Regions from separate parts of the Paenibacillus sp. JT22N1 genome, predicted to be linked through region 3. Evidence: riboswitches for the same ligand, from Rfam matches in the RefSeq annotation. Region 3 holds a riboswitch; each other region holds the start of a gene.
What was found. A riboswitch is a leader RNA that binds a small molecule or an ion and turns the genes downstream of it on or off. The one in region 3 is predicted to bind cyclic di-AMP.
Positions count from the first base shown of each region.

Region 1: it holds a riboswitch for cyclic di-AMP, as region 3 does, so the genes downstream of both, AC58UU_RS23110 (hypothetical protein) here and AC58UU_RS12350 (hypothetical protein) in region 3, are expected to answer to the same signal.
Region 2: it holds a riboswitch for cyclic di-AMP, as region 3 does, so the genes downstream of both, AC58UU_RS21640 (CAP domain-containing protein) here and AC58UU_RS12350 (hypothetical protein) in region 3, are expected to answer to the same signal.

Region 1 is NZ_JCAUAW010000012.1:143,019-153,437, forward strand. It holds gene AC58UU_RS23090 (extracellular solute-binding protein) at 1-296, opposite strand, end outside; gene AC58UU_RS23095 (ABC transporter permease) at 531-1,484, shown strand; gene AC58UU_RS23100 (carbohydrate ABC transporter permease) at 1,499-2,377, shown strand; gene AC58UU_RS23105 (tetratricopeptide repeat protein) at 2,470-3,039, shown strand; gene AC58UU_RS23110 (hypothetical protein) at 3,232-3,618, opposite strand; cyclic di-AMP (ydaO/yuaA leader) riboswitch at 3,706-3,842, opposite strand; gene gdhA (NADP-specific glutamate dehydrogenase) at 4,105-5,475, shown strand; gene AC58UU_RS23120 (hypothetical protein) at 5,468-5,719, shown strand; gene AC58UU_RS23125 (formylglycine-generating enzyme family protein) at 5,773-6,744, opposite strand; partial or broken gene AC58UU_RS23130 (chromate transporter) at 6,779-7,127, opposite strand; gene AC58UU_RS23135 (sulfatase family protein) at 7,398-9,032, opposite strand; gene AC58UU_RS23140 (sulfatase) at 9,074-10,419, opposite strand, start outside.
Region 2 is NZ_JCAUAW010000011.1:169,894-180,312, forward strand. It holds gene nikA (nickel ABC transporter substrate-binding protein) at 1-378, shown strand, start outside; gene nikB (nickel ABC transporter permease) at 375-1,325, shown strand; gene AC58UU_RS21590 (ABC transporter permease) at 1,329-2,174, shown strand; gene AC58UU_RS21595 (ABC transporter ATP-binding protein) at 2,179-2,967, shown strand; gene AC58UU_RS21600 (ABC transporter ATP-binding protein) at 3,010-3,849, shown strand; partial or broken gene AC58UU_RS21605 (NAD-binding protein) at 4,546-4,870, shown strand; gene AC58UU_RS21610 (DUF1427 family protein) at 4,874-5,032, shown strand; partial or broken gene AC58UU_RS21615 (Gfo/Idh/MocA family protein) at 5,141-5,242, shown strand; gene AC58UU_RS21620 (FMN-binding protein) at 5,479-5,907, shown strand; gene AC58UU_RS21625 (FAD:protein FMN transferase) at 5,919-6,812, shown strand; gene AC58UU_RS21630 (RnfABCDGE type electron transport complex subunit D) at 6,802-7,611, shown strand; gene AC58UU_RS21635 (DinB family protein) at 7,722-8,192, shown strand; cyclic di-AMP (ydaO/yuaA leader) riboswitch at 8,356-8,488, shown strand; gene AC58UU_RS21640 (CAP domain-containing protein) at 8,493-9,143, shown strand; gene AC58UU_RS21645 (LURP-one-related/scramblase family protein) at 9,410-9,910, shown strand; gene AC58UU_RS21650 (DinB family protein) at 10,105-10,419, shown strand, end outside.
Region 3 is NZ_JCAUAW010000005.1:266,814-277,232, reverse strand. It holds gene AC58UU_RS12375 (histidine kinase) at 1-1,908, opposite strand, end outside; gene kdpC (potassium-transporting ATPase subunit KdpC) at 1,985-2,548, opposite strand; gene kdpB (potassium-transporting ATPase subunit KdpB) at 2,577-4,619, opposite strand; gene kdpA (potassium-transporting ATPase subunit KdpA) at 4,652-6,322, opposite strand; gene AC58UU_RS12355 (potassium-transporting ATPase subunit F) at 6,370-6,447, opposite strand; gene AC58UU_RS12350 (hypothetical protein) at 6,623-7,594, opposite strand; cyclic di-AMP (ydaO/yuaA leader) riboswitch at 7,712-7,882, opposite strand; gene AC58UU_RS12345 (hypothetical protein) at 8,243-8,764, shown strand; gene AC58UU_RS12340 (APC family permease) at 8,776-10,419, opposite strand, start outside.

The sequences.
Region 1 (10,419 bases), on a different contig from region 3:
ACGACGGACCACAAGCTTTTGATCTCAATGCCCAGCTTCTCCTTCGCCCAGCGGGTATGCACGTTATCGTCGATCGTCTCCCCGTTCTTAAATGTAGCTGGGCCGGGAACCCCTCTTACCGTTGTAATCGTTACAGGCGGATCAAATTTACCGTTGACCTGCTGAAGCGGAGCTTTGTCCGGCGCTGCCGGTGTCCCTGTCGTTGTGCCGCCACTGCTCGACGTACAGCCGATCGAGGATCCGGCTAGGGCAATAGTGAGCACGGCTAGTGCCATTCTTCGTTTGGTTAGATGCAACGTACGTTCCCCCTTAACCTATTGTATTGGGCTTACATTCAAATCATAAAGGAATATATCGGCGGGTGAAATAACACTTTGTTAACACAGCATGTTTTTTTATTAACATCCGGCCTCCTCATACCTATCGCCTTTACAAAACATTATCAGGTGTTAAGAAAATGGTATATAGCTGTCTGTGAGCCTATGCTACACTGTTAACAAATCACAATAAGTCCTTAAAGAGGTGAATGAATGAACACGTCTACACACCCCGAGGGTTCGTTCCAAACGGGCACCCAAACGTCACCACTCCGCCGATTTCGCAAAACCTGGCCCTTTCATCTGATGTTGCTCCCTGCTGTAATCCTTGCCTTGTTGTTTCATTATTTGCCTATGTTCGGTGTAGTGATCGCCTTTCAGGAATATAAGCCATACCTTGGGATTACCGGATCCGAATGGGTAGGGTTCAAGCATTTTAAAGCGTTATTCGAACGAACAGACAGTCTGCAGGTGATCTGGAACACGCTGCTCATCGCTTCGCTGAAGATTGGATTCATGATTATCGTCCCTGTTGCGTTTGCTCTCCTACTCAACGAGATTCGCAAGATGGCATTCAAGCGAATCGTACAGACACTAGTGTATCTTCCCCATTTCTTATCATGGGTGATCTTGGGTGCGATCCTGGTCGATCTGTTATCTCCTGAAGGAGGGCTTGTCAATAGAGTGCTGCAGGATTGGTTTGGTCTCCCTCCCGTTTTCTTCCTGGGGGATGGAGAATGGTTCAGATTTACAGTCGTGACGAGCGAGGTGTGGAAGGAATTTGGCTTCAGCACAATTATTTATCTTGCTTCCTTATCGGGGATCAACCCAGAACTCTATGAGGCAGCGGAGGTTGATGGCGCTTCCCGCTGGGAGCAAACCGTTCATGTCACGCTTCCGGGGCTCGTCCCGATCATGACCGTCTGCGCAACCTTATCCTTAAGCAGCATCCTCAGTGCCGGCTTTGATCAAATTTATAACTTATATAATCCGCTCGTGTACGAGAAAGGGGATATCATCGATACGTATGTGTATCGGGTCGGTATACTTAGCCAGAAGTTAAGCTTTGCTACGGCGATCGGACTATTCAAATCCATTGTGAGCTGTATTCTGATTCTATCGGTCTATCGGCTTGCACTTAAGATGGCTAATTACCGAATCTTCTAAAGGGGGGCTTCGACTTGTACCATAAAACTCTGCCATACCGGATTTTCAACATTTGCAACTATGTGTTCTTGGCTGTCATCGCCTTCTTATGCATTCTTCCGCTCATTCATACGCTCGCGGTTTCCTTCAGTGGCCGTGGGCCGGCGAATGCCAACCTGGTAGGATTGATCCCGATCGACTTTACGCTGGATGCATATAAGAAGACACTAACCAACGAAAACTTTCTTCATTCGCTTTGGGTATCCGTGCAACGGACGGTGATCGGCACGCTCATTACGATGATCGTTACTTTTTTGACCGCCTACCCGCTCTCGAAGGACTCGACTGTGATGCGGAGTCGCACTTGGTATTCGTGGTTTTTTGTAGTGACCCTGCTCTTTGGCGGGGGGTTGGTTCCTACCTATATCGTCATCCAAAAGCTCGGGCTGATGAACTCCCTTTGGGCGCTTATACTTCCGGGAGCCATCGATGTTTGGCTGATCGTGCTGCTGCTCAACTTCTTCCGAAGCATCCCGAAAGCGCTTGAAGAAGCGGCGTTAATTGATGGTGCGGGGCAGTTTAAAATTTTGATGCTTGTCTACATTCCGCTATCCCTACCGTCTATCGCCACACTCTCGCTGTTCAAAATGGTCGGTCACTGGAATTCTTGGTTCGACGGGCTAATCTATTTGAATAACATTCAAGATTATCCGCTGGCCACCTTCCTTCAGACGATCTTGATTCAACTCGATTCGACGCAGCTGTCTTCACTTGGACGGGAAATGGAGAACATATCAAATAACACAGTGAAGGCTGCACAAATCTTCATCGGTGCTCTGCCGATTCTCATCGTGTATCCGTTCCTGCAGAAATATTTCGTTAAAGGCATGGTTGTGGGGTCTATCAAGGAGTAAATGGCAGGAGAGATAAGGATTATGTCACCTCTTATGATTCGTCGTTACCAATTGAACTATTGTTTCCCGTTAACGCAATGAGAGTCAGTTTTATGTTAAAATGGTCTCATTTAAAAAAGACTGCCAAACTTGGGAATGGTGAAAATATGACAAGAAACGAATTGAGCAAAATAATTGAACGGCGTGAAGAAGGGCGAGCCAAACAAGATCAAGCGATCTTAAGTGAGGTTCGCGAGCAGTTATTAGAATTGCTATCCGATTACCCGGATGATGCAGAAATCAACTACCAAACCGGGATAGTGCATGACAACTCCGGCCTTGGACGTGAGGCTATTCCACATTATGAGCGGGCTCTTAAGTTAGGCCTATCTGGTTCTGACCTAGAAAGATGCCTAATGGGTCTGGGGAGTACATACCGCTACTGGGGGTACTACCAAAAAGCAGTTGAGACGTTGCGCAGAGGCGTGAGAGAATTTCCAGAGAATCGGGCAATTCAAGTGTTTCTCGCCATGGCTCTGTACAATAGCCAAAACTACAAAGAAAGTGTTGAACTGTTGATCACCAATTTAATGGAAACTACCTCAGACGAAAAACTTCATTATTTTAAACGCGGGATATTGGCTTACAACGAAGACCTTGATGAAACTGCTGGAAAAACATAACATTATTGTATAGAGTGATAGACCACTTACTAATGCAATACTAAAAAGCAGCTTCTTCACAGAGGCTGCTTTTTAGTATTGTTTTTTGAAGGACTTCCATAACATACATTCAAAAAGTTGGTTATGACGGGCTTAATGTAGAAGGTAGAAGTAGCAACCAACCGAAAAATATATAGAAACCTTCAACGAAGCTCATATAATACTACTTCTGATGTACTCTCTGAGACAAGGATACGGACCACCAAAAATATGAGCCATAGTTACGATAAATTTGTGATGTTCCTCCCAAATTTTTGGGGAAATGCCGACGCGATTGGCTAGTAATTGTTGAACCGCTAATTCACTTTCCGAACTTAGTTGGTTTAGCAAGTCATTGTTTTGTCCGACCGTTTTGCTTATTTCCAATAAAGCCTGTGTTTCGACACCTGATGGCCGATACGCCAAATTCGAAAATTGAATGTCAAACTCCTCCAGCCGTCGCTTTAAGTGAAGAATCTCATCTTGACGCTGTACAGAAGTGTTTGATCTTTTCAATTGAAAAAGCTTCTTCACCTCTTTGGTAACTCTCTTAATAAACATGTCTAATTCCTCCTTTTTTCTCTTGAACGAAAAAAGGAAGCGAGGGAATATAGTCCTAAAATATAAAGGACCCTTTTAATATTTCTATCATTTTCTTTCTACGCTGACGAAGTTAGCTGACGGATTCGGGTTGAAAGTTAACCCTAACACTTAAAAAGTGTACTCACCCCAGAAAACTTGGTTCCCCCGCTTCTTTAATCTAAAGAATTAAGCGTAGTATGATTCATTCTTATTTTATCAATTTACCCCAATACATAATTAGAAACAATAGTAATATTTACTTATATTTTTTATGTCATCAGTCTTGTACCTAGTAACGGAGCATGGATGTCATGTTATTTTATTTCATACCAAATGAACACTTGATTAACACAACAAAGTAAGCTTACATGACATGTAAATTTTAATTGCTCAATTGCCAAGGATAAGGTAAAACTATACTATTAGACATTTTTAACATAACTGATTGTGAAGGTGGATGAGATTGTGATTGTTCAAGTGGACAATGAGGTAGTTGCAAGGGAATATGTACACGTCGTATACGAAACCGTAGTCAAACGTAATCCTTATGAGTATGAGTTCCATCAAGCTGTGAAGGAGATTTTAGAGTCGCTGATCCCGGTTCTCTCAAAGCATCCGAAGTATATGAAATCAGGTATTCTTGAGCGGATCGTGGAACCAGAGCGCTTAATCACTTTCCGCGTGCCATGGGTAGATGACCAAGGGATTACGCAAGTTAATCGTGGTTTTCGTGTTCAATTTAACAGTGCGATTGGGCCGTACAAGGGTGGATTGCGTTTTCATCCCTCCGTTAATGCGAGCATTATTAAATTTCTTGGATTTGAACAAACGTTCAAAAACTCCCTTACAGGCCAGCCCATCGGCGGCGGTAAAGGCGGCTCCGATTTCGATCCTAAAGGAAAGTCCGATAATGAAATCATGCGCTTTACCCAAAGTTTCATGACAGAGCTCTATAAATATATGGGTCAAGATACCGACGTTCCGGCAGGAGACATTGGCGTAGGTGCACGCGAAATTGGTTACATGTTCGGTCAGTACAAGAGAATTCGCGGTGCTTACGAGGCTGGTGTACTGACAGGAAAAGGGATCATCTATGGAGGCAGCTTGGGACGTACCGAAGCGACTGGGTATGGATGTGTTTACTTTGTGAATGAAATGCTGCAATCCAAGGGCCTTAGCTTCGAGGGCAGCACCGTAGTAGTTTCCGGCTCCGGCAACGTGGCCATATATTCCATGCAAAAGGCGATACAATTAGGCGCCAAGGTCGTTGCTTGCAGCGACTCCAATGGCTATATCTATGATAAAAAAGGGATCTGCCTAGACACGATTCGACGGTTGAAGGAAGTTGAGAGAAAGAGAATCAGCGAGTATGTAAAGGAGCATCCGACAGCAACCTATCATGAGGGTTGTCACGACATATGGTCCGTTCCATGCGAAATTGCGCTTCCTAGCGCAACACAGAACGAGATTAATGAGGATGCGGCGAAGATCCTTGTAAGCAACGGAGTAATAGCGGTGGGGGAAGGCGCGAATATGCCATCTACCTTGGAAGCGATTGATGTATTCCTGCAGGCAGGTGTGCTATTTGGACCGGCCAAGGCAGCGAATGCAGGCGGCGTTGCAGTATCAGCGCTAGAAATGTCTCAAAACAGCATGAGGTACTCATGGCAATTCCATGAGGTAGACGATAAGCTCCATGCGATTATGAAAAATATTTACAAAAGCGCTGTCCAAGCGGCAGAGGAATACGGGCATCCGGGCAACCTTGTTGTAGGCGCCAATATTGCAGGCTTTACAAAAGTGGCCGACGCCATGATTGCTCAAGGTATTGTTTAAGGAAAACAGCAATTATCTAGAAAATTCGATTATGACAAGCGTCTATGCTCCGGTTCATTTCATCGGAATAAAGACGTTTGTTTTTTTTCATTACGATAAGACGACATTCTTTATTTCTTTCAAAGTGCAGCCTCTGTTCGTGGAGTGGAAAGTGGTCGGACATTGGGGGAGAGGATCCTTTATGCTGGTGCAAAACCTAGGTACAGTCATTATTATTTGTGCATCCTGCCTGTTACTTGAATGAACAAAAAAAGGAGATGCCATGAGGCAAGCTCCTTTCGCGACATAAAAGTGTAACTAAGCATCAGCAGCACAACGGAAACCTATATTTCCCGCAGAACTGTCAGGTGTATTCTTACTCCGTGCCGCCACACGATATCGATTGCAATAGGAGGCATGGCACAAGTACGAACCTCCCCTTAGAACCCTGTTGTCTCCAGATGGAGGGCCAATGGGGTTATCCTTTGCGCCATTGATATGATAGGTAGGGCTAAACCAATCCGAGCACCATTCCCACACATTACCAGCTACATTGTAAAGGCCATATCCGTTTGGTTCAAAAGATCTGGCAGGCGCCGTGCCCGCATATCCATCGCTAGCATGATTTTTCTCTGGGAACTTTCCTTGCCAAATATTGCACATATGCCGTCCGTCTGGCTTCAATATATCACCCCAAGGGTATCTCTTCTGCACCAGTCCGCCTCGGGCAGCAAACTCCCATTCAGCCTCTGTTAATAGTCTTTTCCCAGCCCATCGGCAATACGCAACTGCATCATTCCAGGATACATGGATGACCGGATGGTCCATCCGATCTTGGATCCCTGAATCAGGGCCTTCGGGGTGAAGCCAGTCAGTACCATGTACCACCCACCACCATGGTGTTTGTTGGGCCGAATTTTTCACTTGCAACGTAGTTGCTTCAGAAACAAAAAGATGAAAAACATAGGACCACCCAAAGGTTTCAGCTTCTGTTTGAAAGCCTGTATCCTCAACAAATCTCTTGAATTCTTCATTCGTTACCGTCGTAGCATCGATGTAAAATGGGTTAACAGAAATTTCTCTGACAGGCCCCTCGCCATCAGATGGGAATCCTTCTTGATCGTCGGTCCCCATTAAAAACTTCCCACCTGGTATATAAATCATACCTTCTGTTTGGCAATTTGACTTTGTTTGAGCCTGTGTATAATCTAGCAAACGTTCTGGACTTACGTCAGTTTGATGAATAGCGCTCCGACTTGCCGAGCAGCATGATGGTTTATTGGTATCTATTGGAGATCGCCCCTTTACTTTTATTTAAACGTAATTAACTGAACAAAGCAATATACTCGTAATTGGCATAGCCTTTTACCAAGATATTGCCAATAAATAATCCAACGAGGATTACGTACAAGGGATGAATCGGAAAAGACAATAAAATGATTAAAGTACTAAGCGAGGTAATCAAGGTTGTTTTATCAAAAATAGCTGATTTCCCCATATTATAAGCGGCTACATCAATGAGCCCAATAATTGCAGCATGAATGCCTACCAATGCAGCCTCTAACACCAATGTCACCAGGTGCGGAGCCTATGATTGAGATAAGATTGGCTATATCTTTCTCAGGAATCCATGCCCGTTTGACTGTAACCTCCCTCTCAATGATCGGAAGCATAGCATAACCACCTCCGAAAGTAACTGGCCCAATCTTCAAAAACGTCCAAACAATATCCCTAAGCTCAAGCTAGACAATGCCCAGCTTAATTTCGACAAAAACAAATATGAGAAGCCTTATTTAACAGGCTTCCCTTCATTTCATTATAATGTTTCCAATTTCTCAATCCCCACCGATGACGAACTATCAACTGAGTGAAATGTTCCTCCGTATGGTCAATTAGTCTATCGGCATTCGCTCATGATACAACTTCCTGCAGCAAACACTTCCTCATTCAACAACAAAAGTAGCCTCCGCCACCTCACTATCCTTATAGCCGATGCGCACCGCAATCGCTCGAATACGCGCATGACCTGCGGTTATGATAATCGGGCCTGTGTACAGCTTCCATCGAGGATTCACATCTTCATCGGTCGTATAGGCAATGGAAGCACCCTGTGTCGCTGAATGAAGCATGACCGCTGTCGGTTCTTTGAAGGTTCCCTCATTTACTGCATTCTTACCCGGCAACTTGCTGTTGATCGGGATGAAGAGCGGCTTAGCCGTTTGTGGTTGAATGCCATTTGGCCACATGGTCGCAACCATTTGCGCCTCTGGAACATCACCCCAAACGTCGAATTTCCCACACCAATTGTCAAGCTCCTTGCGCAAACGAATCTTTTCATCCCGATACGATGGATCGTCCGCCAAATTTTTCAATTCATGCGGATCGTTTAAACAGTCATACAATTCCTCCGGAAGACGCTTATTCTGCATGAGCACTTGCTTATCGCCTTCTAATTCGCCCGCCAATTGTAATTTCCATAGCTCCTGGAATATCGGATGGAAATGACTAAACGGGATCCACTGAAGGTAAGGCTGATCGGGATAATCATTACGAATGTATTTGAATTGCGTATCTCTTACAGCACGAACCTTATCATAAGACTCGTCATAACGGTCACGTGTGGCAAATACATAATCTCTCGATTCGGCAAGCTCTCCCATGAACGGCTGACCTTGGATATGCCGGGGAACGGGTATCCCTGCCAAAGAAAGCACCGTAGGTCCCAAGTCGATCATACTAACTAGTTGTTCGCTGACTTGGCCATTTCCCACCATATCGGGCCACTTAACGATAAGCGGCACGCGGATCCCCGCATCATACGTCCACCGCTTGGCACGCGGCAGTCCTTCTCCGTGGTCGCTCCATAACATGACGATCGTATTGTCCGTCAAACCATCTTCCTCAAGTTGTTGAAGAATAAGACCTACATACTCGTCCGCATTGGCTAGATTATCATAATGTCTAGCAAGCGCTGCTCGCGATTTTGGAGTATTCGGCAAGTAGGGTGGAAGAACAACCTGATCCGGGTCAGTCGTGAGCGGTCTCTCTTCGTAGTTAGGCGCAAATTGCCTCATTGACTCAGCCGGCCACATGCCGCTTTCATGCGTAGCGTCATAATTAAATACGGCGAAGAAGGGCTGATTGCCTTCCCGTTTGCGGAAGTGGGCTTCCTTGCTGTTTTCATCCCATGCCGTTAGAGGCGCCTGAAACTGATAATCTGTTTTCGCATTGTTTGTGCAATAATATCCGTTCGCCCGCATAATTTCGGAAATGGTTTTGACATGAGCGGGTGGGACTGCAAAATAAGGTGTCGGCAGCTCCGGTGTGTGCACATTGGTATGTGCTGTTCGCATATGTTGCGTACCTATCGCGGTTTGATACATGCCCGTAATGACCGCGGATCGGCTGGGAGCGCATACTCCCGCCGTGGCAAATGCGTTCCGATACAAAGTTCCCTCTTGGGCTAAGCAATCTATATGGGGTGTACGAGCCAAAGGATCTCCGTAGCAGCCCATTCTTGGGCTCGTATCCTCCAATGTAATCCACAAAAAGTTAGGTTTTCGTCCTGCATCCTTCATCCGGCAAACTCCTTTATATGTTTTATCCGCTCCGCTATCCCTTACACCAAGAGCATTTTCAGAAAACCGACAAGCCGCGGCGCGTGATTGCCAAACAAGCTCGTCGCAAGCAGGACAACGTCATCTTCACTGACTTCCATCGATGGTTTGCTTTGCACCATCGTAGCCAGCTTCGCTTTCAGCATCGATCGCATCGGATTCGGCGTCAGGCAGCTCAGGGTGAAAAAGGCTTCTTTCGATTTCCCGATCCATCGCTCTTTTAGCCCCAAATCAACTTCGTTTTGCTTCCGCTTCGTTTCTTTTTCCCGTTCGAGCTCCTCTGCCGTCACTATACCGTCCTTCGGAATGCCGATACGCTCATACTGCTCGGCCGGTGCATCATGCTCTCGCATCAGCCTGGCGATATGGTCGATCATGGTCGCCTCCACTTCCGGATCTGCTATGACGGTCTCCTGTGAAGGATCGGTTTCAAGATCAAATAACAAATCACCATAAAGGTACGGGTTCAAAAAGTTTGCGGCCAGGAGCCTCATCACAGAACAGCCTTTCGTGAACGAAAAAGGAGGGGCGAGTTCCATTCCGGCAAACTCTTTTGGATTGAACATTGTATGCATGTGCGTCGGCATCAGCGTATATTCGTACAGCGGCCCGTTGTTTATGTCCTTTGGTCCCCGCATGTATACGTATCTTCCATCTGTGCAATTAATGTGACCGCCATGTATGCCAAATAAAGCCGCTTCACGAATGGTCTGATTCGATTCGATGATCGGGCGGATGGAACTGCCCTGCATATCGGCAGGAATATCCACCCCGAAAAAATCGAGCAGCGTTGGAGGAAGATCGATCGTTTGAACTAGCGCGTCCGTTCTCCTGCTTTTCACAGCGTATCTGGGATCCCAAATAAATAGGGGGAGGTTCGTGATCTCCCTATAGAGCGGTTGGATGTTTTTCCCCCACCAGCGATGTTCACCCAGCAAAAATCCATGATCCGTATTCACGATTAACAGGGTATCTTCCCAAAGGTCGTACCGATCGAATGCGTCCAGCACTTTGCCCAAATATTCGTCGCACATGCTGACGAGCGCCGCATATTCGTATTTCATATGCTGCACTTCTTGCGGCTGCTGCGTGACTTTCGAATAATCCGGCCAGTCGTAATGTTTGCCTTGATAATCATGCGGATATAAATCCTTATATTTTTGCTGGGTAAAAAAAGGCTCATGTGGATCGAAAGCTTCGATTTGCAAAAACCAGCGGTCTTGATCGTGGTTTCTTTCGATGAATTCAATGCCCCGATTGACGGTTACCGCTAGTGGCATCTTCTCTTCGCTATCCAAATATGGTCGGTTCACCCAATCCTGTCTCCATAAATCGCCCTGCTTAGGAC
Region 2 (10,419 bases), on a different contig from region 3:
CTGATGGTTGGAAATGGAAGATTGAAGTCAGGCGATTACCACTTGAACTTCTGGAACACCTACGGGGTACCTAATGACCCGCATAATTTTGTTACAACAAGTACACAAGCGAAAACAGGCATACACGAAGCGCTTCTGGGACTTTCGACGAAACCGCAAATCGATGCCCAGAGCAAGGAAGTGCTCGCAAGTACGGATGAGAAAAAGCGAGAAGAGCTTTATCGCTCTATTTTGACTCAGATTCACGATGGAGCCGTATTCTATCCAACTGCTTACGAATCCATGATAGCTGTTTATCATAAAAACTTAACAGGACTTAAATTCAACGCGACCAAATATGATTTCCCGTTTGGTACGTTGGATGTTACATCTAAATGAGCGCTTCAGTACTAGGATATATGCTAAGACGTCTGGCGGGACTGCCAATTCAGCTGTTCTGCATTTCACTGCTGGCCTTCATCCTGGTACGGCTCGTACCGGTTGAACCAGCCGAGGTGATACTTCGAATGTCGAATTTGACACCTACTGAGGAAGCGATTGCCTCCATGCGGAAGGAACTGGGGATGGACCGTCCTCTACCGGCGCAATTCGTCAATTGGTTATGGAAGGCTTGCCACCTTGATTTTGGAAATTCGTTTGTCAGTAAAACACCGGTTTGGAGCGATGTTATAGGTAAATTTCCAGCCACATTGGAGCTTGCAGTGACAGTCATTGGACTGTCACTGCTCTTTAGTATTCCGCTCGGTGCCTTTTCCGCTTTGTACAAAGGTAGGTGGTTTGACCAGCTCTGCAGAGTTCTTTCTTTTATTGGGATATCGATGCCGCGATATTGGTTAGGTTTTTTTCTAGTTTATTGGTTTGCTCTGAAATTAGACTGGCTGCCAACACAAGGGAATCAAAGCTGGAAACATCTCGTTTTACCTACTCTCACACTTGCTTTTTCACAGGTTGCTTTCCTCTCCCGTATGCTTCGCGCCAGTATACTTGAGAACATTAAAGAACCTTACGTACAATACGCACGAATACGGGGAATCCGAGAATCAGTCATCTTATTTCGACATATTCTTCCCAATTCTCTACTACCCATAATCACAGCAACTGGAGTAATGTTTGGCCATTTGTTGGGCGGAACGGTCATTGTCGAGCAAATTTTTAGCCTGCCAGGGCTTGGACGGTTTCTGATAGAGTCCATCTTGAACCGGGATTATCCGGTCATTCAATGTTATGTACTTCTGATGGCTGTCGTGATTGTTACGATTAATTTTATAGTTGATATCTTGTACAGGATCCTGGATCCACGATTGAACATCAAGGAAGGGGTGTAACAGATGATAGGAGCGTTTCGAAGCAACCGCGCTCTCCCTGGAATTAGAAATAGGGGACTCCAAATTGGCTGCGGAGTCTTGTTAGCAGGAATTGCAGTAGCAGGCATAGCCGCTCCTTGGCTCGCCCCGCATGATTCGAACCACGTAGAACTGCTTCATAAGTTTGCCTCGCCATCTCTCGAATATCCATTTGGAACAGATCACCTCGGTCGATGTGTGCTGTCTAGACTTCTTATGGGGATTAGGACCTCGCTCGGCATTTCCATTGCTGTGATGGTATTTACCCTCTTGATTGGTATGGTGATAGGAACTTTCTCTGCGCTCAAAGGTGGTTTAGTTGATGCGACATTCATGAGGCTGTGTGATTTGTTGCTTGCCTTTCCAACGCTCGTGCTTTCGTTTGCGCTGCTTGGCATTTTTGGAACGGGGGTTATGAGTCTGATCTTGGCGCTTGTATTGTCACAATGGGTATTTTACGCTCGCATGATACGAGGTATGGTACTCTCTGTAAATACACGAAGTTTTATTCAGGCGGCAGCAGTAAATGGTACACGTCGATGGATGCTTGTATGGCGTCATATTTTTCCTAACATATCTCCACAGATTCTATTATTGGCCTCGCTTGAAATCGGTACAGTGATCCTCGAAGTAACCGGATTTTCATTTCTCGGTTTAGGCGTTCAGGCTCCGACGCCGGAGTGGGGGATGATGATGAACGAAGCGCGTCAGCAGCTTCGTCAACATCCTGAAATGATGTGGATTCCCGGTCTAGCTGTCATGTTTGTCGTGATCGTTTGCAATGTACTTGGCGAGTCGCTCCGAGACTATTTCGATCCTAAGGGAAGGTGAACGTGTGGAAGCGAACCAATCTGTTTTTTCAGTCCATAATTTAACAATAGATCTCAGAAAACCGGAAGGCATAACACGTTTGATTAATGGGGTAAGTCTGGAGTTGCGACCAGGAGCAGTGCTAGGAATCGTCGGGGAGAGCGGAAGCGGCAAATCGATAACGTGTATTGCTTGTATGGGTTTATTGCCAACGAATGCGCTAATAAACAGTGGAAGTATCACTCTACATGGACGGGAGTTGACAATGCTCACACAGGAAGAGTGGCGCACGTTGCGAAGATCACGTTTGTCCATGATCATGCAGAATCCGATGGCCGCGTTTAATCCAATACGCCGAATTAGCGACCACTTTGTCGAAACGTTAAGGGGCCAAGGGAAGATGGGGCGGAAGGAAGCATGGGAGCTGGCAATAGCCGCATTAGAGCAGATGAATCTGCCTAGACCTGCAGTATTGATGAATCAATACCCTTTCCAATTGAGTGGAGGCATGCTTCAACGAGTAATGATTGCTATAGCGATGGTTGTTCGACCTGATGTTTTAATTGCAGACGAACCCACAACTGCCCTAGATACGGGGAGTCAACTGCTCGTATTGCGAGAACTCGGAGAGTTGTGCCGGAATGCCGGTACTGCGCTGATCATCGTGACACACGATTTAGACGTTATCGCAGAGCTAGCAGATGATGTTGCGGTCATGTACCAAGGCGAGATTGTTGAAACAGCACCGGTTCATCAGTTATTCAACAATCCTGTACATCCTTATGCCCATTTACTCGTAAATACTAGATTCTGATAATTCGCTGTAAAAACGTCAAAGAGTTGGGAGGGGAAAAGAGTGAAGTTGCTAGAGGTAGCTGGAATTTCAAAATCTTATCAGTCAGAACGAACCTTTTGGGGAAAAACAACCCGCTCAATGGTCATTCACGATATTTCATTTGAAATGCAGGACGGCGAATGTCTCGGAATCGTCGGGGAAAGTGGATCAGGCAAGAGCACATTAGGCAAGCTTGTGCTCGGCTTGGTACGACCTGACAAAGGGCGAATCCTATTTCAAAATAGGGATTGGCTGAATGAATCTGCAAGGGATGCCCATACGCTTCGTCGGAATCTGCAGGCGGTGTTTCAAAACTGCTCGGATGCTTTGAATCCCCGGATGACTGCTCGACAAATCATTGCTGAACCGTTGCTCAACTATGAGCGATATACGGCTCGGAGGCTGGATCTTGTTTGCTTAGAATGGCTGGACGCAGTAGGTCTGGGAGCATCAGATGCGGACAAATTACCGCATCAGTTTAGCGGGGGGCAGCAGCAGCGGTTATGCATTGCACGCGCGTTGGTTCTGCGCCCAAAGTTAATCGTATTAGACGAAGCGGTTAGTAGTCTCGACAGGATACTACAGGCACAAATTCTTGAGCTTCTGCAACACTTCAAGATGAAGTATAGATTATCCTATCTCTTTATTTCTCATGATGTCAAAGCGACCCGTTATTTATCTGATCGTGTGGCGGTTATGGATCGTGGGGAGATTGTTGATTGGGCAGATAGTCCAGACCGTTTAGAGCAATTACAACATTCTGCTTCCAGAAAGCTGCTGGATTCACAGCTTCCTTCACACCCAGATCAGAGGACAAGACGAGTAGAGATAAGAAATATCGAAAGGCAGGCAATCATTTAGGACGAGTTGGGAGTATGTGGGTTCAACTATGCTATTATGAGTTTAAAGTATCATAATTCACAGAACAGGATTCGCATCAAGATGGGTGGGTTAGATTGAAGGCGGATATGTATCAAAAATGGATAGAGCAGGATGTCCGATTTTCGGTTTTTTTAAATAAAGTGCTAGCCAGCAAGCTCTATGATTCCTCCAAAAAATTTATCGAGAAACTTTCACCGAACAGAAATCGGCTGCTTATGGAACGGGAACTATCCATGATAAAAGCATGATCTGATGGGTCAGCCAACCTAATAGAAAATATTATTCGAAAAAGGACATGTGTCCTTTTTTTTTGTTTTACAAATCTTTTATCTTAGACATAAGCCAGCTTTGCAAGAGGAAGGGATTACTGTATATGGTCAAAGATCCGATGGCCGCGAAGAGCATGAGCGCAATATTCACAGTGTATTACAGCATAAACCGCAGCTATTATTGGATAATGGTGCTGATTTAACAAGGACGCTGATTCAACATTATGGTGTTGAAGTCTTGATCGGTTGCACGGAGGAAACTACAACAGGTGCGAACCTGATAAGAGAAGATTTAAAGTCCCAATATCCAGTTCCGATTATTGTAATAAATGACAGCCCTTTGAAGCAAATTATTGAGAACAAGCACGGTGTAGGACAGACGATTGTCGAAGGTTTTATGCGTACGATGAATTTGATAGTACCTACCCGACGGTTTGTTATTATCGGATATGGAACGTGCGGCCGAGGTGTAGCTCGATATTTACGTAATTTGGGAGGCCAAGTTATTGTGGTCGACAACCATCCAATCGCTGGCCTGGAGACAGCACTGGATGGATTCAGAGGAGTATCTGGCTAAAATGAAGGATGGAACGATTCTGGCAAATGCGGGTCACTTTTCAAGGGAAATTGAATTGGATGCGTTATCAACGGATGCCATTTCGATCGAAAGGCTAAGCCCAGACATTAAGCCATCGAATTTAAGGATGCAGTCTAACAATCGAGGTGTCTAAAATATGAAGGAGCTTCTGTTGTCATTAGGAGCAGGTTTAATTATTGGTATTTTATTCAAGCTGTTGAAGCTGCCTTTGCCCGCACCGCCAGTACTGTCGGGTATTCTAGGAATTGTAGGTATTTATGCAGGCGGCAAGTTACTGGAATTGTTTCTGAAATAGGAAGCAGGACAAAATGAAAAAGGAGGAAGAGTTTTTACGGTTTCATCCTTCTTTTTCTATCTTATTAGTGCTGCAAAGATAAACTTAGGATAAAAGGAAGCGATAAAAGTGAACAAATCCAGACTTTGTTTTATAGGTGCCGGTTTTCATGCATCAACGAACATTTTCCCTTCAGCCATCGAAGCCGGAGCGGAAATAGTAGGAATTGCTAAACAGTGAATCCCCATGTCAGATGTAGGCTTATTAATGAGAGCACTGCGCTATGCATGGATGAACTTGGGTGGAAGCACGGAGATTTTACTCTCGGCCCTCTTTAGGGATGGGAGTTTATTTAGTTTTCCAAGCAAACAATAGATTCCGAATACATTCAGCTACGCTTAAGAAAATTTTAATGATCTCTCCATATAATGAAATTATCGATGAAGCATTATTTGGGAGGGATTCACATGGCAAAAATGAACAAAAAGTGGGTCGCTCTGTGCTCAACAGCCATTGGAGCTATTTATGCCGCAGGATATTTCGCAACGGAAACTCAGGCAACGATACAGCAACCACCACCACCACAACAAGCCCAAGTTACACAGACTAAAAGCAGTCAAACAAATAAACTTTATAAAGAGGGTACCTATATGGGTACAGGAAGTAATCGACGAGGATCAATTCAGGTGGCAGTCACCATAAAAAGCGATAAAATTACAGATGTTGAAATCAGTCATTTTGCCATGCATTATACAATTGATGACGTTGTAGGGCTGCCTAAAGAAGTGGTACAAAAACAAAGTGCGCAAGTACGGAATGTTTCGGGTGCAACTTACAGTACACAAGCATTTAAAGATGCCGTACAAGATGCGCTCTCTCAGGCGAGAAACTCATAATGGGCAAAATCATGAAAAAAACGAAATTATTTATGGATACTGTTGTAGATATACAGGTCGTTTCTCGGAAATCAAAGGACCTGACAGAAGCAGCCATTGATCGGGCTTTCGAGGCATTTCGGAAAGTCGAACAAGCCTGCAGTCGTTTCAGCCTGGACAGTGAATTGATGGAGGCATGCCGAGTAATAAAAACTCCAGTTCGGATTAGTCCGTTTTTATTTGAGCCTTTGAAGTTTGCTTTGGAGGTGGCGAAATGGACGAATGGCATATTTGATCCTACGGTGGGAAAAGCAATGGAAGAACTGGGATTCAATCAGCATTATTTAACTGGGGAGACCATCCAAAGTTCCTCTTCGGGTTCCGCTACCTATCGGGATATCATCTTAAATGAACAGGATCGTACGTTGTATTTGCGGAAGCCGCTGGTGATTGATTTAGGTGCCGCGGCTAAGGGATTCGCCATCGACTTGGCTGCTCATGAGTTGAAAGAATTTGAAGGATTTGTTGTCAATGCCGGAGGTGATCTCTATGCTGGGGGAGTAGACGAAAGCGGCAGCAAGTGGAGAATTGGCATTCAGCACCCCGAGTATAAAGAACAAATCATACACACAGTTGAAATATCGAATGAGTCGGTCTGTACCTCTGGAAGTTACGAGCGCAAGTGTGCATTAAAAGTTGGTATGCATCATATCATCGACCCCAGAACTAAACAATCACCGGGCGAATTGGTCAGCTGCAGCGTCTTCGCCCCTTACGCTATGATGGCGGACGCCTTTTCGACGGCCTTCTTTTTATTGGGGTTGGACCGCGGGAGAACGTTAATAGAACAACTTGATCTCAAGGGAATCTTGATTACATCCGATTTACAAATTTATAGTGTAGGGGGTAATTATAATGACAGCTAACCAATGGATTAAAACACCAAAGGGATATGTCGTAGTTTCCATGGTTGCCTTTCTAATAATTGCCGCCATATGGTCATTAGATTTCACGGGCATTTATAATGGCATTATTGCCGTCGGAATTTCTACAGCCGTGGATATCCTTTGTTCCCGCATTGCCAAAAAGAAGCGAATGATGCCGGATGGTGCAGTGATAACAGGGTTAATCATTGCTTTAATCTTAAGCACAACTTCCTCATGGTATATTGTTGCTGCAACTTCCATTATCGCTATTTTGTCCAAACATTTACTTGTTCATAAGAAAAAACCAATCTTCAATCCAGCGGCTTTCGGACTGCTTCTGTCCATCCTATTCTTTCGAACAGGACAAAGCTGGTGGGGCGCATTCGGGGATCTTCCCACATGGACAGTCGTGTTTCTATTAATTGGCGGATACATTGTGACGAACCGGGTGAACAAATTCCCACAAGTTTTTTCATTTCTAGGAACGTATTTCATCTTATTATTTATTATGGGGATTATTGATGTCGGAGACGCCACTGACGCACTTCGATCACCTTTTATCAATGCTTCTCTTTTCTTTGCTCTTTTTATGCTAACAGATCCGCCTACTTCACCAGCTAAATATAAGGATCAAGTTATTTTTGGCTTCCTTAGTGCGATCGTGGGTGCAGTTATTTATGGCATTTTTGGAGGTTTGATGTACTTATTTATAGGATTGCTTATCGGGAACTTATACCACTTACTTGTACCGAAGCTTAGGAACGCCACTATCATAAAGCCTGGCAGACTAATTAAATGAGGGATTATTTACATACGAACAAATGTACTGTATATTTGTTCGTAAGGAAATACAGACAATTATAAAACAACTAGGCATGAATTATTGAGAAGTTTAAAGGAGTGTTAATCATTAACGGAACAGATCTTGTTATATTGAACTTGGAAGAAGTCCGACGTAGAAGTATTAAAGTTTGGAACGTTATTCCTCTAACTATGCTGGATTGGAGGCCTGATGCACAAGCCTTAAACATTAAAGAAATGATCCGGCACATATTGGACGGCGAGCATTATTATCATCTTGCAATACTGAACAGAGGAAGTCTATCTTCATACGATTCTCCTTTTGACAATCGGGAATTTTCTTCGGTGGAAGATGAACTGATATTCGCACAAGTGTACAGAGAACAATTCTTGAATACCGTTAAAACGTTCACCCCTGAGGATTTGTCAAATATTAAAATTAATCGAAGTGACGTAGGGTATGTTCGAACTTTAGGAGATATGTTAATGAGGATCGCATACCACGAATCCGTTCACACCGGGCAACTGCTAGATTATATGCGAACGGCTGGAATCGATCGGCCACGAATTTGGGATTGAATGTGGTTTTCAACGGAATTTCAAGGAATTGAGATATTTTCTTAGTTAATATTTTGGTCAAGAAGTGACGGCTGATACCGCTTGCAAAATATTTCTGGAAAATTTTGAGTCATGTTCTCTATGATTTCACATGTTACAATTTGTGAGATCCATATGGATCAAATAACTCAGAAGGCCGAAGCTTCATGTGAAGCACGGGGGACCCATTATTTGGGGTGAAGCCGCGTCAGCGGCCGGGTGATTACTCTTTGATCCGAATCCGACAGCTAACCTCGCAGGCCGCAAAAGGAGAGGTTTATTTTGAAACGTTACAAAAAGCTTGTGGTTACCGGCGCAATAGGTTTGAGCGTTCTCGTAGGTTCGAGTGCGGCAATGGCCGCACCAGCAACCCATACGGTATCAGGTAATGATACAATGTGGTTAATATCCCAGAAGTATGGCATAAGCCTATCTTCGCTTATTAAGGCAAACCCTCAAGTTGCCAATCCGAACGTGATTTGGTCTGGTATGAGCCTCAACATTCCTGGCAGCACGAACACAAATGCTGGTACTAAAACGCCAGTTACGACTGCGCCATCTCAAACAACTTTTGCTAACCAAGTCGTTAACTTAGTTAACCAAGAACGATCAAAGGCTGGATTGCGTCCATTAACCAGCAATAGCGCACTTACCGCCATGGCTTTGGACAAAGCGAAGGATATGTACAACAATGGTTATTTCGATCATACCTCGCCGACTTATGGGTCGCCTTTTGATATGATGAGCACATACGGCATTCGCTATTCATACGCAGGTGAAAACATTGCAAAAGGTCAACAAACGCCTGAAGCTGTCATGGAAGCTTGGATGAACAGCACGGGTCATCGTCAAAACATTCTTAGCCCCAACTTCACCCAAATTGGTGTTGCCTATTTTAACGGCGAATGGGTACAGGAATTCATTAGCAATTAACGCACTAACGTATGTCTGCAGAATATTTCAAGAAAAACCAGCAACTTTTTGTTGCTGGTTTTTTTGTTGCAAGGCGTGCAACTGCGCTTTATTTTGCTAATAAAACACTATGCTATCCTCAGTCTTGGATGGGGAACAATCATCTCGAACATATTGAAGTCAATTGATCACAAAAGGGAATGACCGAACGATATTTGGAAAATAACTGGGAATATGTGTAACTCTACATCCTCTGCATCGTATAAATATCAAAGGGAGGCGAGTGAATGAATCTATATTTTCGGGATAATTTTTTTAATACCGGTGTTACTGAGATTCTAGGTGAACAGGAAGAAACCGTCGGTCATCTTGATTTGAAAAGCTCTTTTGGATCTGCGATCGAGGTGTATGGGCAGAATGGCCAACTGTTGTGCAAAGGAAGTTTTCCGATCTTCTCAAGCAAATGGGAGGTTACGGGTGCAGATGGTGGACAATTAGGTGTGTTGAGAAGCAGAATTGCGTTTTTCACCAAAAAATTCACATATGAAACCAAAGGGCGGGGTAACTACGAGATTATATCCCCAGTATTTTCAAAAGAATATGAGATATCTGATGAATCCGGCGCGCTTGTTGCCCGTTTCGAACAAGTAAACGGATGGTTTTCTTCAGGCGCTTTTCTTCTGAAGAATCAATGCGAAAATTTGGATACTTACGAACTTGTCGCGGTGATCATGGGAATGCACGCGATTCAGAAAAGGCAGAACTCTGGGGCAAACGCAATCTATTGAGTGAAGACCAAAATAGATGTTCATCTGAGAACTATAGTTGAATACTAAAATGAGCAGATGGCCATGGCTGTCTGATCATTTTTTATGTAATGGTAAATGAATGTTTCCATTAACAGGTGAGCAATAGTGCGAATGTGTGTTCTAGTTCGTAGATGTGTGCTATGATCTATCCATTATGACTAAGAGGTGATCTCATGGATTTACGCAGCAGCACAATTAGTGAATACGAACAGTTTTGTAAATGGACAAATATTTTGCATCAACTAAGTGATAAAGATTGGCACAGCCCAATTACAGTAGGAAAAGCATCGATAGCCGGAATCATCGCACATCTTAGAAATTGGGATCTTCATTTAATGAATGTTGTCATTCCTTCCATCAGGGAGGGCAAAGGAATGGAGTTTCCCGATTTCAACTCATTCAACAGTAAAGCATATCAATACGCAAATTCGGGTATTTCGAAAGATCAACTTCTTCAAGAATTCTCAAGCGACAGAATGAAACTGATC
Region 3 (10,419 bases):
TGGGCCGCGAAGTGAGCTCTTACGCTCCATAGATTCTAGACGTTCATCTACATCATCAGCGATTTCGCGCAGCGCGAGTTCCCGTAAAGCGATTAGATTCCCCGTTTTAAAGAAATTGTTCAACGCTTGGTCCACCTTTACCATCGCATAAATTTTACCATCTCTCATGCGATGCTGTAAGGCCGCTGGGGCAACATCGATTAACTGCACTTCATCCGCCATGCGAAGAATACTGTCGGGAACAGTTTCCCGAACCCGAATACCCGTAATTTGCTCCACGGCATCATTTAAGCTTTCCAAGTGCTGCACATTAACGGTTGCAATGACCGATATGCCCGCTTCCAGAATTTCCAGCACATCTTCATACCGTTTTTTATGCTTACTGCTAGGTACATTCGAATGGGCTAATTCATCAACCAAAACAACTTCAGGTCTACGAAGTATGATACCTTCTGTATCCATTTCCTCCAGCTTTACACCTTGATACTGAATTTCTGCTCGCGGTATGACTTCGAGTTCGCAAATCTGTGCGACAGTCTCTTTTCTTCCATGGGTTTCGAGTAGGCCAATCTTCACATCAATTCCCTTTTTGAGCAGATCGTTGCCCTCCCGCAGCATCGTATACGTTTTGCCGACACCTGGGGCAGCTCCAATATAGACTTTAAATCTACCTCGTTTAATTTTTTCAATTTTCGCCTCTACTTCTTGTTTACTCAATCGTTTATATTTATAGGGTTCCTTCAGCGAATGGATATGGGCAGGCAGAATGCGCTCACCCTCCTGAGAAGCACGATCAGCAATCAAGAACACATCGATATTTTTAGTTCTTTTTAACACGCCATTGATGACTGAGCCTTGTATCAAAGTTTGCCATTGGGTTTGCTTAGAATGACCTAATACAATGCGTGTTACATGATGAGCTATCGCATAGTCGACCAATATTTGAGGGATACTGCGACGGTTCCGAAAAGGCAGCTCTTCAAATTTGCCGCCTACTTTTTGGACAAGCTTCATAATAGACCTGCGAAAAGTGGCCGCTTCTTTGGTGAGCGGTTTATTGAAATTACGCAGTGTAACCACATGCAGATCACCATTCAATCGCTTAGCGATCTGTTGTCCTCTACGCACGTAGATAGAACCGTTCCAGTGATACTGCGTTGTGACAAGAATGCGTTCTGTAGCTCCCGATGGACCCAGGAACCCCATTTGTTCGCGATGTTCTTCCAACGAGTCGTTAACATCCTCCGCAACGAGACGGAGGGCCAACTCACGCAGCACACCCAAATTACCGCGTTTAAATACGGCTGAATCTTTATTCCCCTTTAAATGGCCTTCTTCCAGTCGATTCAAAATCGTTTCCGGCGTTGCGTCAATTAATCTAACCTCATCAGCTAGTTCTAACGTATCGGCGGGAACACACGGTCCCACTTCAATGCCTGTCAGTTTATGAGCAATTTCCATTGCTTCTTCCAACTCATACACATTCACCGTTGTAATGACACTAATGTCATGTGAGAGTAAAAACTTGATATCGTCTAACCGTGACGGAAAACGTGCGCCTTCTCGATTACAATGAGCTAATCCGTCTACGAGGACAACCTCCGGATTTCGTTCGAGTAGCGCATCTAAATTCAGATCCTTTTGATCAACACCGTCTTTTATCCAATGAATGCTCGGGACCCTTTCCAAATCCCCCAATTGTTCCACGGTTTCCGGTCTTTGGAGCGTCGATACGGCGCAAATAACTACATCGATCCCTTGCTGCTTAAGGTTCTGCCCTTCACGCAGCATGTGATAGGTTTTCCCAGAACCGCTGACTGCGCCGATATATATTTTAAAACTGCCGCGGTGCAGTTTAGAGATGGATAATAGGATTTCTTCCGGTGTTTTTCTTTTGAAACCATCCAAATGGCAACATTCTCCCTTCTCCCTAAAATGTGCAGAAACCACTCTCAATATTAACGAGAGTGGCAGCCTGCTTACCTCACAATTTCACTTGCTTCAGCAGTTCCATATTTAATTCGGTCACATTGACTCTAGGCTCACCGAAAACTCCAAGTTGGCGCGTTTTTGAAAGCTTATCGACGAGGTCATTGAGATTTTTCTCAGAGATCCCCGTTTCCTTGCTAATTCTCGGCACTTGGGCTTTAGCCCCTTCCGGAGACAAATCCGGATCAAAACCGGAACCGGAGACAGCGACTAAGTCGGCCGGTATTTCCGTTAGATTAGGATTTTCTTTCTTCAAGGAATCAATTTTCTCTGCCATTGCCGCAGCATAATCGCTTGAAGCCACCGCTGTATTGGAACCCGATGATGCAGTCGGATCATACTTGGCAGCAGATGCTCTTGGTTGAAAAAGCTTTGGAGACTCAAAGGCTTGAGCCAATAATTCCGATCCAATCACGACACCGCCTGATTCTATGAGACTTCCATTCGCTTGTTTAGGGAATAGGACCTGAGCAACACCTGTCGTTACGAGTGGATAGATGAGCCCACAAACGATCATGAACAATAAAGACACCCGAACAGCTATAAAAACCGATTTCATAAAGCTATCTCCTCGTTTCTCTTTCTCTTTAAACGATATTTAATCCGTGAAGTACCATATCAATGATTTTAATCCCGATGAAAGGCATGACCACACCGCCTAAACCATAGAGCAGAATATTACGTGACAACAATTTATCTGCTGACATCGCCCGGTACTTAACACCCTTCATGGCAATGGGGATCAGCAGGGGAATGATGATGGCATTGAATATGAGCGCTGATAAAATGGCCGATTCCGGCGAAGCCAGATTCATAATATTCAAGGCCTGCAGCTGCGGCATAGCTAGAATAAACATCGCAGGAATGATCGCGAAATATTTGGCAATGTCGTTGGCGATAGAAAATGTTGTTAAGGCTCCACGAGTGATCAGCAGCTGTTTACCGATGGAAATTACAGAAAGCAGCTTAGTCGGATCGGAATCCAAATCGATCATGTTGGCGGCTTCTTTCGCGGCCATTGTGCCTGAATTCATCGCAAGACCTACATCGGCTTGAGCAAGCGCAGGAGCGTCATTCGTTCCGTCGCCTGTCATCGCTACGAGTTTACCTTCTTGCTGCTCTTTTTTGATCGCGGCAATTTTATCTTCCGGTTTCGCTTCAGCAATAAATTCGTCAACACCAGCTTCAAGAGCAATCGTCGCAGCTGTCAGTGGGTTATCCCCAGTACACATGACCGTTTTGATACCCATTGCGCGTAGTTCCGCAAATCGTTCCTTCAAGCCAGGTTTTACCGTATCCTTGAGGTAAATAACGCCATAAATCCGTTCGTTAATTGCGACTGCCAGCGGAGTGCCTCCGGCTTTGGCAATTCGGTTTGTGATCGCTTCTAAATCACTGGGAATTTTCCCGCCCATAGCTGCTACATATTTCTTAATCGCGTCGACCGCGCCCTTGCGGATTTGTTTACCATCAGCTAAATTAAGCCCCGACATCCGTGTTTCAGCGGTAAACTCCACCACTTCTGCACCTTTATAGCTATCTGCTTGCCATGTCTCCCCAAGCTTATTCGCAAGCTCCACAATGGAGCGTCCCTCAGGAGTTTCGTCTTTCACTGATGCTTGTAAGGATGTAAAAGTGATGTCTTTAGCAGCTACACCATTTACTGGTACGAACTCCGAAGCCATCCGATTCCCGAAGGTGATCGTCCCCGTTTTATCAAGAATCATCGTATCGATGTCGCCCGCAGCTTCAACCGCTTTACCTGACATGGCAAGCACGTTGAACTGAGTCACGCGGTCCATACCAGCGATACCGATAGCTGACAAGAGTCCACCGATTGTCGTCGGAATGAGACAGACCAGCAATGCAATTAGTGTGGAAATCTCCAATTTCACATCCAAATACTTCGCCATAGGTACCATGGTCACAATGACGATTAAGAAAATCAAGGTCAGTACAGCAAGCAGCGTCGTTAATGCAATTTCATTCGGTGTTTTTTGTCGTTTGGCGCCTTCCACGAGTGCAATCATGCGATCCAAGAACGATTCGCCGGGATCGGTCGTTACTTTGACAACGATATAGTCAGAAGCGACACGTGTTCCACCTGTTACGGATGAGAAGTCGCCGCCTGCTTCCTTAATGACCGGAGCGGACTCCCCTGTAATAGCTGACTCATCAATGGAGGCCAAACCTTCAATAATTTCGCCATCTGAGGGGATGATCTCACCGATTTCAATGCGGACTAAGTCTCCCTTACGAAGAGAAGTCGAAGACACTTCCTTATAAGAGCCATCCTTTTGAACTAAACGAGCTTTCGTATCGGATTTCGTCTTCCGCAGGGAATCGGCCTGTGCCTTGCCTCGCCCTTCGGCCAAAGCTTCCGCGAAATTAGCGAAAAGCAAGGTGAAAAGCAAGATCAAAAACACCGCGATATTATATCCCCGCCCCACTTCTGTGGTACCAAAAAGATCAGGTGTGAGTGAAAGCAGAAGCGTGATGACCGTACCAATCTCAACCACAAACATAACCGGATTTTTGATCATCACCCAAGGATTTAATTTTTTAAACGAATCAACGATAGCTTGATTCATAATTTCTTTTGTCATTGTTTTTTTACGTTCTACTGCCATGGTAAATCCTCCCTCTCTATTACGTTTATCCGTTAACGCGCCGCCAAGTGTTCAGCAATCGGCCCCAATGCCAGCGCCGGGAAGAACGTTAGAGCACCAATAACTAAAATAATCATGATTAAAATCCCCATAAATAAGGGTGTATTTGTGCGCAATGTGCCTGTCGTAACAGGAACTACACGTTTAGTAGCAAGTGAACCGGCAATCGCCAACATTGCGATGATTGAAATGTAACGGCCAAACAGCATGACCATACCGATACCCAAGTTGTAGAAGTTCGTATTTGCAGTCAAACCGCCAAAGGCAGATCCGTTATTAGCCGCACCAGACGTGAAAGCATACAGCACTTCAGAAAGACCATGCATGCCCTGATTGGCTATAGAAGTAACGGATTCAGGCCGTATTAGTGCCCACGCCGTCGGCGCCAAAATAATGAGCGGATGGATCAGAATAGCGATTGCCGCTAACTTTACTTCTTTGCCCTCAATTTTTTTACCTAAAAACTCTGGCGTTCGCCCTACCATTAGTCCACAGATGAAAACCGATAAAATGAGGTAAAGCAACCCGTTTAACAAGCCTACCCCTTTACCCCCGAACACATTGTTCAACATCATTTCTGCAAATGGGGCGATGCTTCCGAGTGGAGTAAGCGACTCATGCATCGCGTTTACACTGCCTGTTGTTGCAGCTGTGGTTACGGCTGTAAATAGGGCAGTCTCAGACAACCCAAACCTTACTTCCTTGCCTTCCATGTTGCCATGTACGCCCATCGCATCAATCGCCGTTATACCGCGATACTCGGCATAGAATACCGTTGACAACATCACGATAAAAATGATCCCCATAGCAGCAAAGATCGTCCAGCCTTGCTTTTTGTTCTTAATCATTAATCCAAATGCGTAAACCAGTGATGTAGGCAGCAGCATCATACAAATAATATGGATCAAGTTGGACACCGGTGTTGGATTTTCAAAAGGATGCGCTGCATTCGTACCGAACCACCCGCCACCATTCGTACCGATATGCTTAATCGATTCCAGTGAAGCCACTAGTCCGCGAGTAATCGTTTGCTGGGCTCCTTCAATTGTTGTAGCCTGCACGGCTCCCAGCAATGTTTGCGGGATACCTTGAAAAACTAAAACTAAGGCAACAATGAAGCTAAGTGGTAGAAACACCCTTATAATCGCCCTAGTTATATCCACGTAGAAGTTACCGAGATTATCTTGTCGACCAATTAAACCGCGAATAAATGCAACCGCCACTGCAAATCCAGTTGCAGCTGATGTAAACATTGGGAATGTAATTGCCACCATTTGAGAGAAATAGGACAATGTATTTTCACCGCTGTATGCTTGCCAGTTCGTATTTGTAATAAAAGAAACAGCTGTATTAAAAGCTAAAGCCGGAGGCATATTACCGATGCTATCTGGATTTAGAGGCAGGTATTTTTGAAGTCGAAACACCGCATAAATCAAGAGCATCATGACCAAATTGAGTAATAATACGGCTCCTAAATACTTTTTCCAGCCCATCGCTTCCTCTTCTTTAACACCCATCAAACGATAGGATGCACGCTCAAAAGGACCAAAAACACGATCAAGGCGACTCTTTTCATTTCCAAACACTTTAACCAAATAACTACCCACAGGCTTCACCAAAAGCATAATAATCCCCAGTGTGATGACTACCTGTAACAATCCCATACCCATAGTAGGTTCTCCCCCTGCTTACATAAGTTCATATTCTACAATTAAAATTTCTCTGGCTTTACTAAAACAAAACCGAGATACACCATAATAGCAAATGCAATTAGTCCAATAACAATCATATGCTTGCCTCCTAAAAGGATTGGTCAAAACACTCGTTTCGGTACATGAGCTCACGCTTTTTCACAAAATTTTAAAAATCCCCAAAATCCTAAAAACGAAACTGCGATTAATAAGATAATCGTTACATCGTTGTACATAACACACCTCCTTGAAATCAGACAAAACCTCAATCATTTATTTATTTTTAAAAGATGGCAGCAAAAACTTTGCATCACCATTTTTAGAATAAATGACATAATCAGCGCCCAATCCTTTGTAAATCAACCGGGGATTCACGCTTTGCGTAATGACATAAATGGGTCTAGAGGTTAAGCCGCGGCATATCTGGATATACCTGCAGCATAAGGGCAAACTTTCTTCAAATAGAATGACGTTTCCAATCGGATAGTCGGGAATGATGGATATGCCAGGTTCCGACGTATTCACTTGGATAATTTGTTTCACGCCCTGCCCCTCAAGCTTGAGTTTCTCCATCTTGTTGTTGGTTAATGCAATAAAAGGTAAACCAACCAACTTTACCTGTTTCATAAAGTCCTCGCCTGCCTTGGTCGGCGCAGCTATCAGCAAACAATCACTTTGCATGACGATCACCGCCCCCTTTCCTGACATATTGTAACGCCGAACCGTATAAAAAGGGGGTAAAGAATGTATAGTATCCGTATAAAAAAAGCATAAAAATTTGATTAACTCAGAAAGAGATATACGCCCCAGAATGGTCAAATAAATAAGTGCGATCCCATAGGAAGCTAAGTTCTTTTTTGCTCGCAGATGAGTGCTTAAGCTTTTCAGATAGATCAATAAAACCGTTTCAATTAAATGTGTTCTAGCTTCTCCCCATGCCTCTTGTTTCTGATGAACATACTGCAAACCGTCCGTAAGGGTACGACCTTTGATTCGCTGAAAAACAGCAGCCCATTGAACGAAATCCCCCTTCATGTTGCCGCATGGAATCACGAATTCCCCTAAACCGTATTTTCCGAGATTTGTTGAAATCGTGAGTAAACCGCAATGACAATCAGTGCCATGTCCAGGCTGCAGCTTATCGGATAGTTCACAGTCAAATCGAAAACATTCTATACGGGTAATCTTACATTCCTTGGTACATTCATCTTCTTCTTTTAATAGTGTCAGGGGTTCTGGATACATAACAGATTCACTCTCCTCAAATTTTTGAACAACAAAAAGAAGCCTAAGAGCAGAGAATCTCTACTCTCGGGCTTCTTGCAGCGTTAATAAACGGGCTGTGAAAGGCACGATAGAAAGCGGTTCTCTCCCATACGCTTACGAGGTTAGCTGTCGGATTCGGGCTTGGAAGTGCCCTACCTTGGCAAGCTGTGCTTGCTTTGGATTCACCCCGAGAAACCGTTATTTACATACATTCGGCTTCTGATTGGTTCCCCCGCTCCCCTTGCGGGGACTCAGCGTTTGAAACTTGTTGTGAAGTTGTTGAAAAGAATGCTACGCCTCTTAGCAATTATTGTAAAACGCTGTGGAGAGACGCTATTCCGTATTTCTGGGCATATCCGGCAAAAGAAAGCGCGTCCAATCGGACAACACGTTCATTATCGATAGAAATGCTTCGCTTTTCTATCGTTATTGTTATTTTGTAGTTAATGAACTATCCCACCTCTGCCGGAATCCGGCCGTAAACAGCCGCGCAGCCTGCTTGCGTTTTTATTCTATTTTTATACGCTGCTCTTGATTCTTTACCCCCTTTTTATACGGTTCAACGTTACAATTAGGCCATATTCGTACACGGCCACTTAGATCCTAATTTCGAAAAGGAGAAGATTTATGTCTACATCTGCCCGTTATTATTTAGGGATAGCCCCCCATTTGTTAAATCCAATCCTTCTAGATTATCAGTGGTTTGGTGTCATATGGCTAGAAGAAAATAATCAACCTATTATCCTTGGTTATTGGTTTTGCAAAGAAAAATCGGGAATCACACAACAAGCCATCCAGGCAGGATTTTCAAAATGGACCGAAATATCCAATCTTCCTATCATTCTGACTATGTATCAATCCTTAAGAATCAAACAAAAAAAGCAGGATTGGGAGAATCGAACTCGATTATCCATCCGTACGATTTTCAAATCACCTTGGAATGAAGTTTCCTCAGGGTTGTATATTTTAAAATCTCGGGACAAATACCCTCTGCATGTTTCAGCCGTGCACAAGAAAAAGTTCTTTATTTGGTTGGAGCATTCAGCCGTATGTGAAACAGAGGAAGAGCTTCATGCGTTCATTAATCAGGTGAATGAAGAGCATCAGGTCGAGCTTACGTATAAAAAAAGCAGCCTTACTGTGAAGTAAGGCCACCCTATTTATTTTTTCAAATGGTACGGCACTGTTGTTACAATAAGGTTCCTTCTATAAAGCAGAAAAGCTCGGATAAGTAAGCTAGATTGGTTATGGAGAATATTTTGCCAACTTTTCTTAGGAATAAACTGCGGGATTAGGACCGTTACCCGAAAATTCGATTCAGCTGCCTTATGCTCGACCGTATCAATAAATTTCGTCAGTGGTTGAACAATGCTCCGATACTGGGAATGTAACGTCACCAGCCTTATATCGGGTTGCCACTTGTTCCATTTCTCCTCAAATTGTTTCTCAGCGTCTCTTTCGAAAGCCACATATACGGCGATGATCTGATCTGGCGAAAGCGATTTGGCATAATTCAAGGAGTTCTCTACCACATGCGTAATGCCTGCAACAGGCACAATCATCACATTTCCTTCTATAGGAATCGCTGGTTCGCAAGTTGTTATTCGTAATTGTTCGCCAACGGCCTCGTAGTGTTTCTTGATTTGATGAAAAATAAAAACAATGAGGGGCAAAAAGATGAGCACGGACCATACCTGCCCAAACTTGGTAATAAAGAAAATCATCATGACCGTGAAGCTCATGAATGCTCCAACTAAATTTATCGTTAATTTAACAATCCAGCCTTTCGGTTTCTCACGGATCCATTTCACCAGCATCCCCGTCTGAGCTAAGGTAAATGGAATGAACACTCCGACAGCATACAGAGGGATTAAATGCTCCGTTTTTCCTTTGAAAAGGATGATTAACAAGATCGATGTAACTGCCAGGAAAATGATCCCGTTTGAATACCCAAGTCGATCTCCTCTAATCGTAAACATCCTTGCTATAAATTTATCCTTGGCCAGATTAACAGCCAGTAAGGGGAAAGCGGAATATCCCGTATTCGCAGCGAGAACAAGAATCATAGCTGTTGTACCTTGGATGATGTAATACATGAAATTTCTGCCGAACGTTGCAGCAGCAATTTGTGAGACAACCGTTTCCTTTTCTTTGGGAGATATCCCATAGTAATACGCTAGATAAACGACTCCTGCGAATAAAATGGCAAGCAATATGCCCATAGCCATCAATGTCTTGGAAGCATTTTTGGGAGCTGAATCTTCGAAGTTCGGAATTGCATTAGAGATAGCTTCAACCCCTGTTAAAGCAGAACTCCCCGATGAGAATGCTCTTAGTAATAAAAACAAGGATATCCCTGCAACGGGAGTGCCAATTGGAGCATGCAGTTCAGCTGAGACTTTCCCGGTTACAATGTTGAATAATCCGACTCCAATTAAGATAAACAAAGCCAGAACAAATAGATACACAGGATAAGCTAAAATAGAAGCCGACTCCGTTATACCCCTGAGATTTAAGATCGTAATGAAAATAACAAGTAAGATGGCAATAACTACATTATAAGGATGTAAGTGCGGAAAGGCAGAAGTAATGGCATCCGTACCCGCCGAGATACTGACTGCCACTGTTAGTATGTAATCAACTAAAAGCGATCCTCCTGCAAATAAACCCGCGTTCATCCCGAGATTTTCCTTCGATACGACATAAGCCCCGCCTCCGTGCGGATAGGCATATATGATTTGTTGATATGACAAAATAAGTGCCAATAGAAGAAACAGAACGCCTATTGCGATAGGGATTGTGTA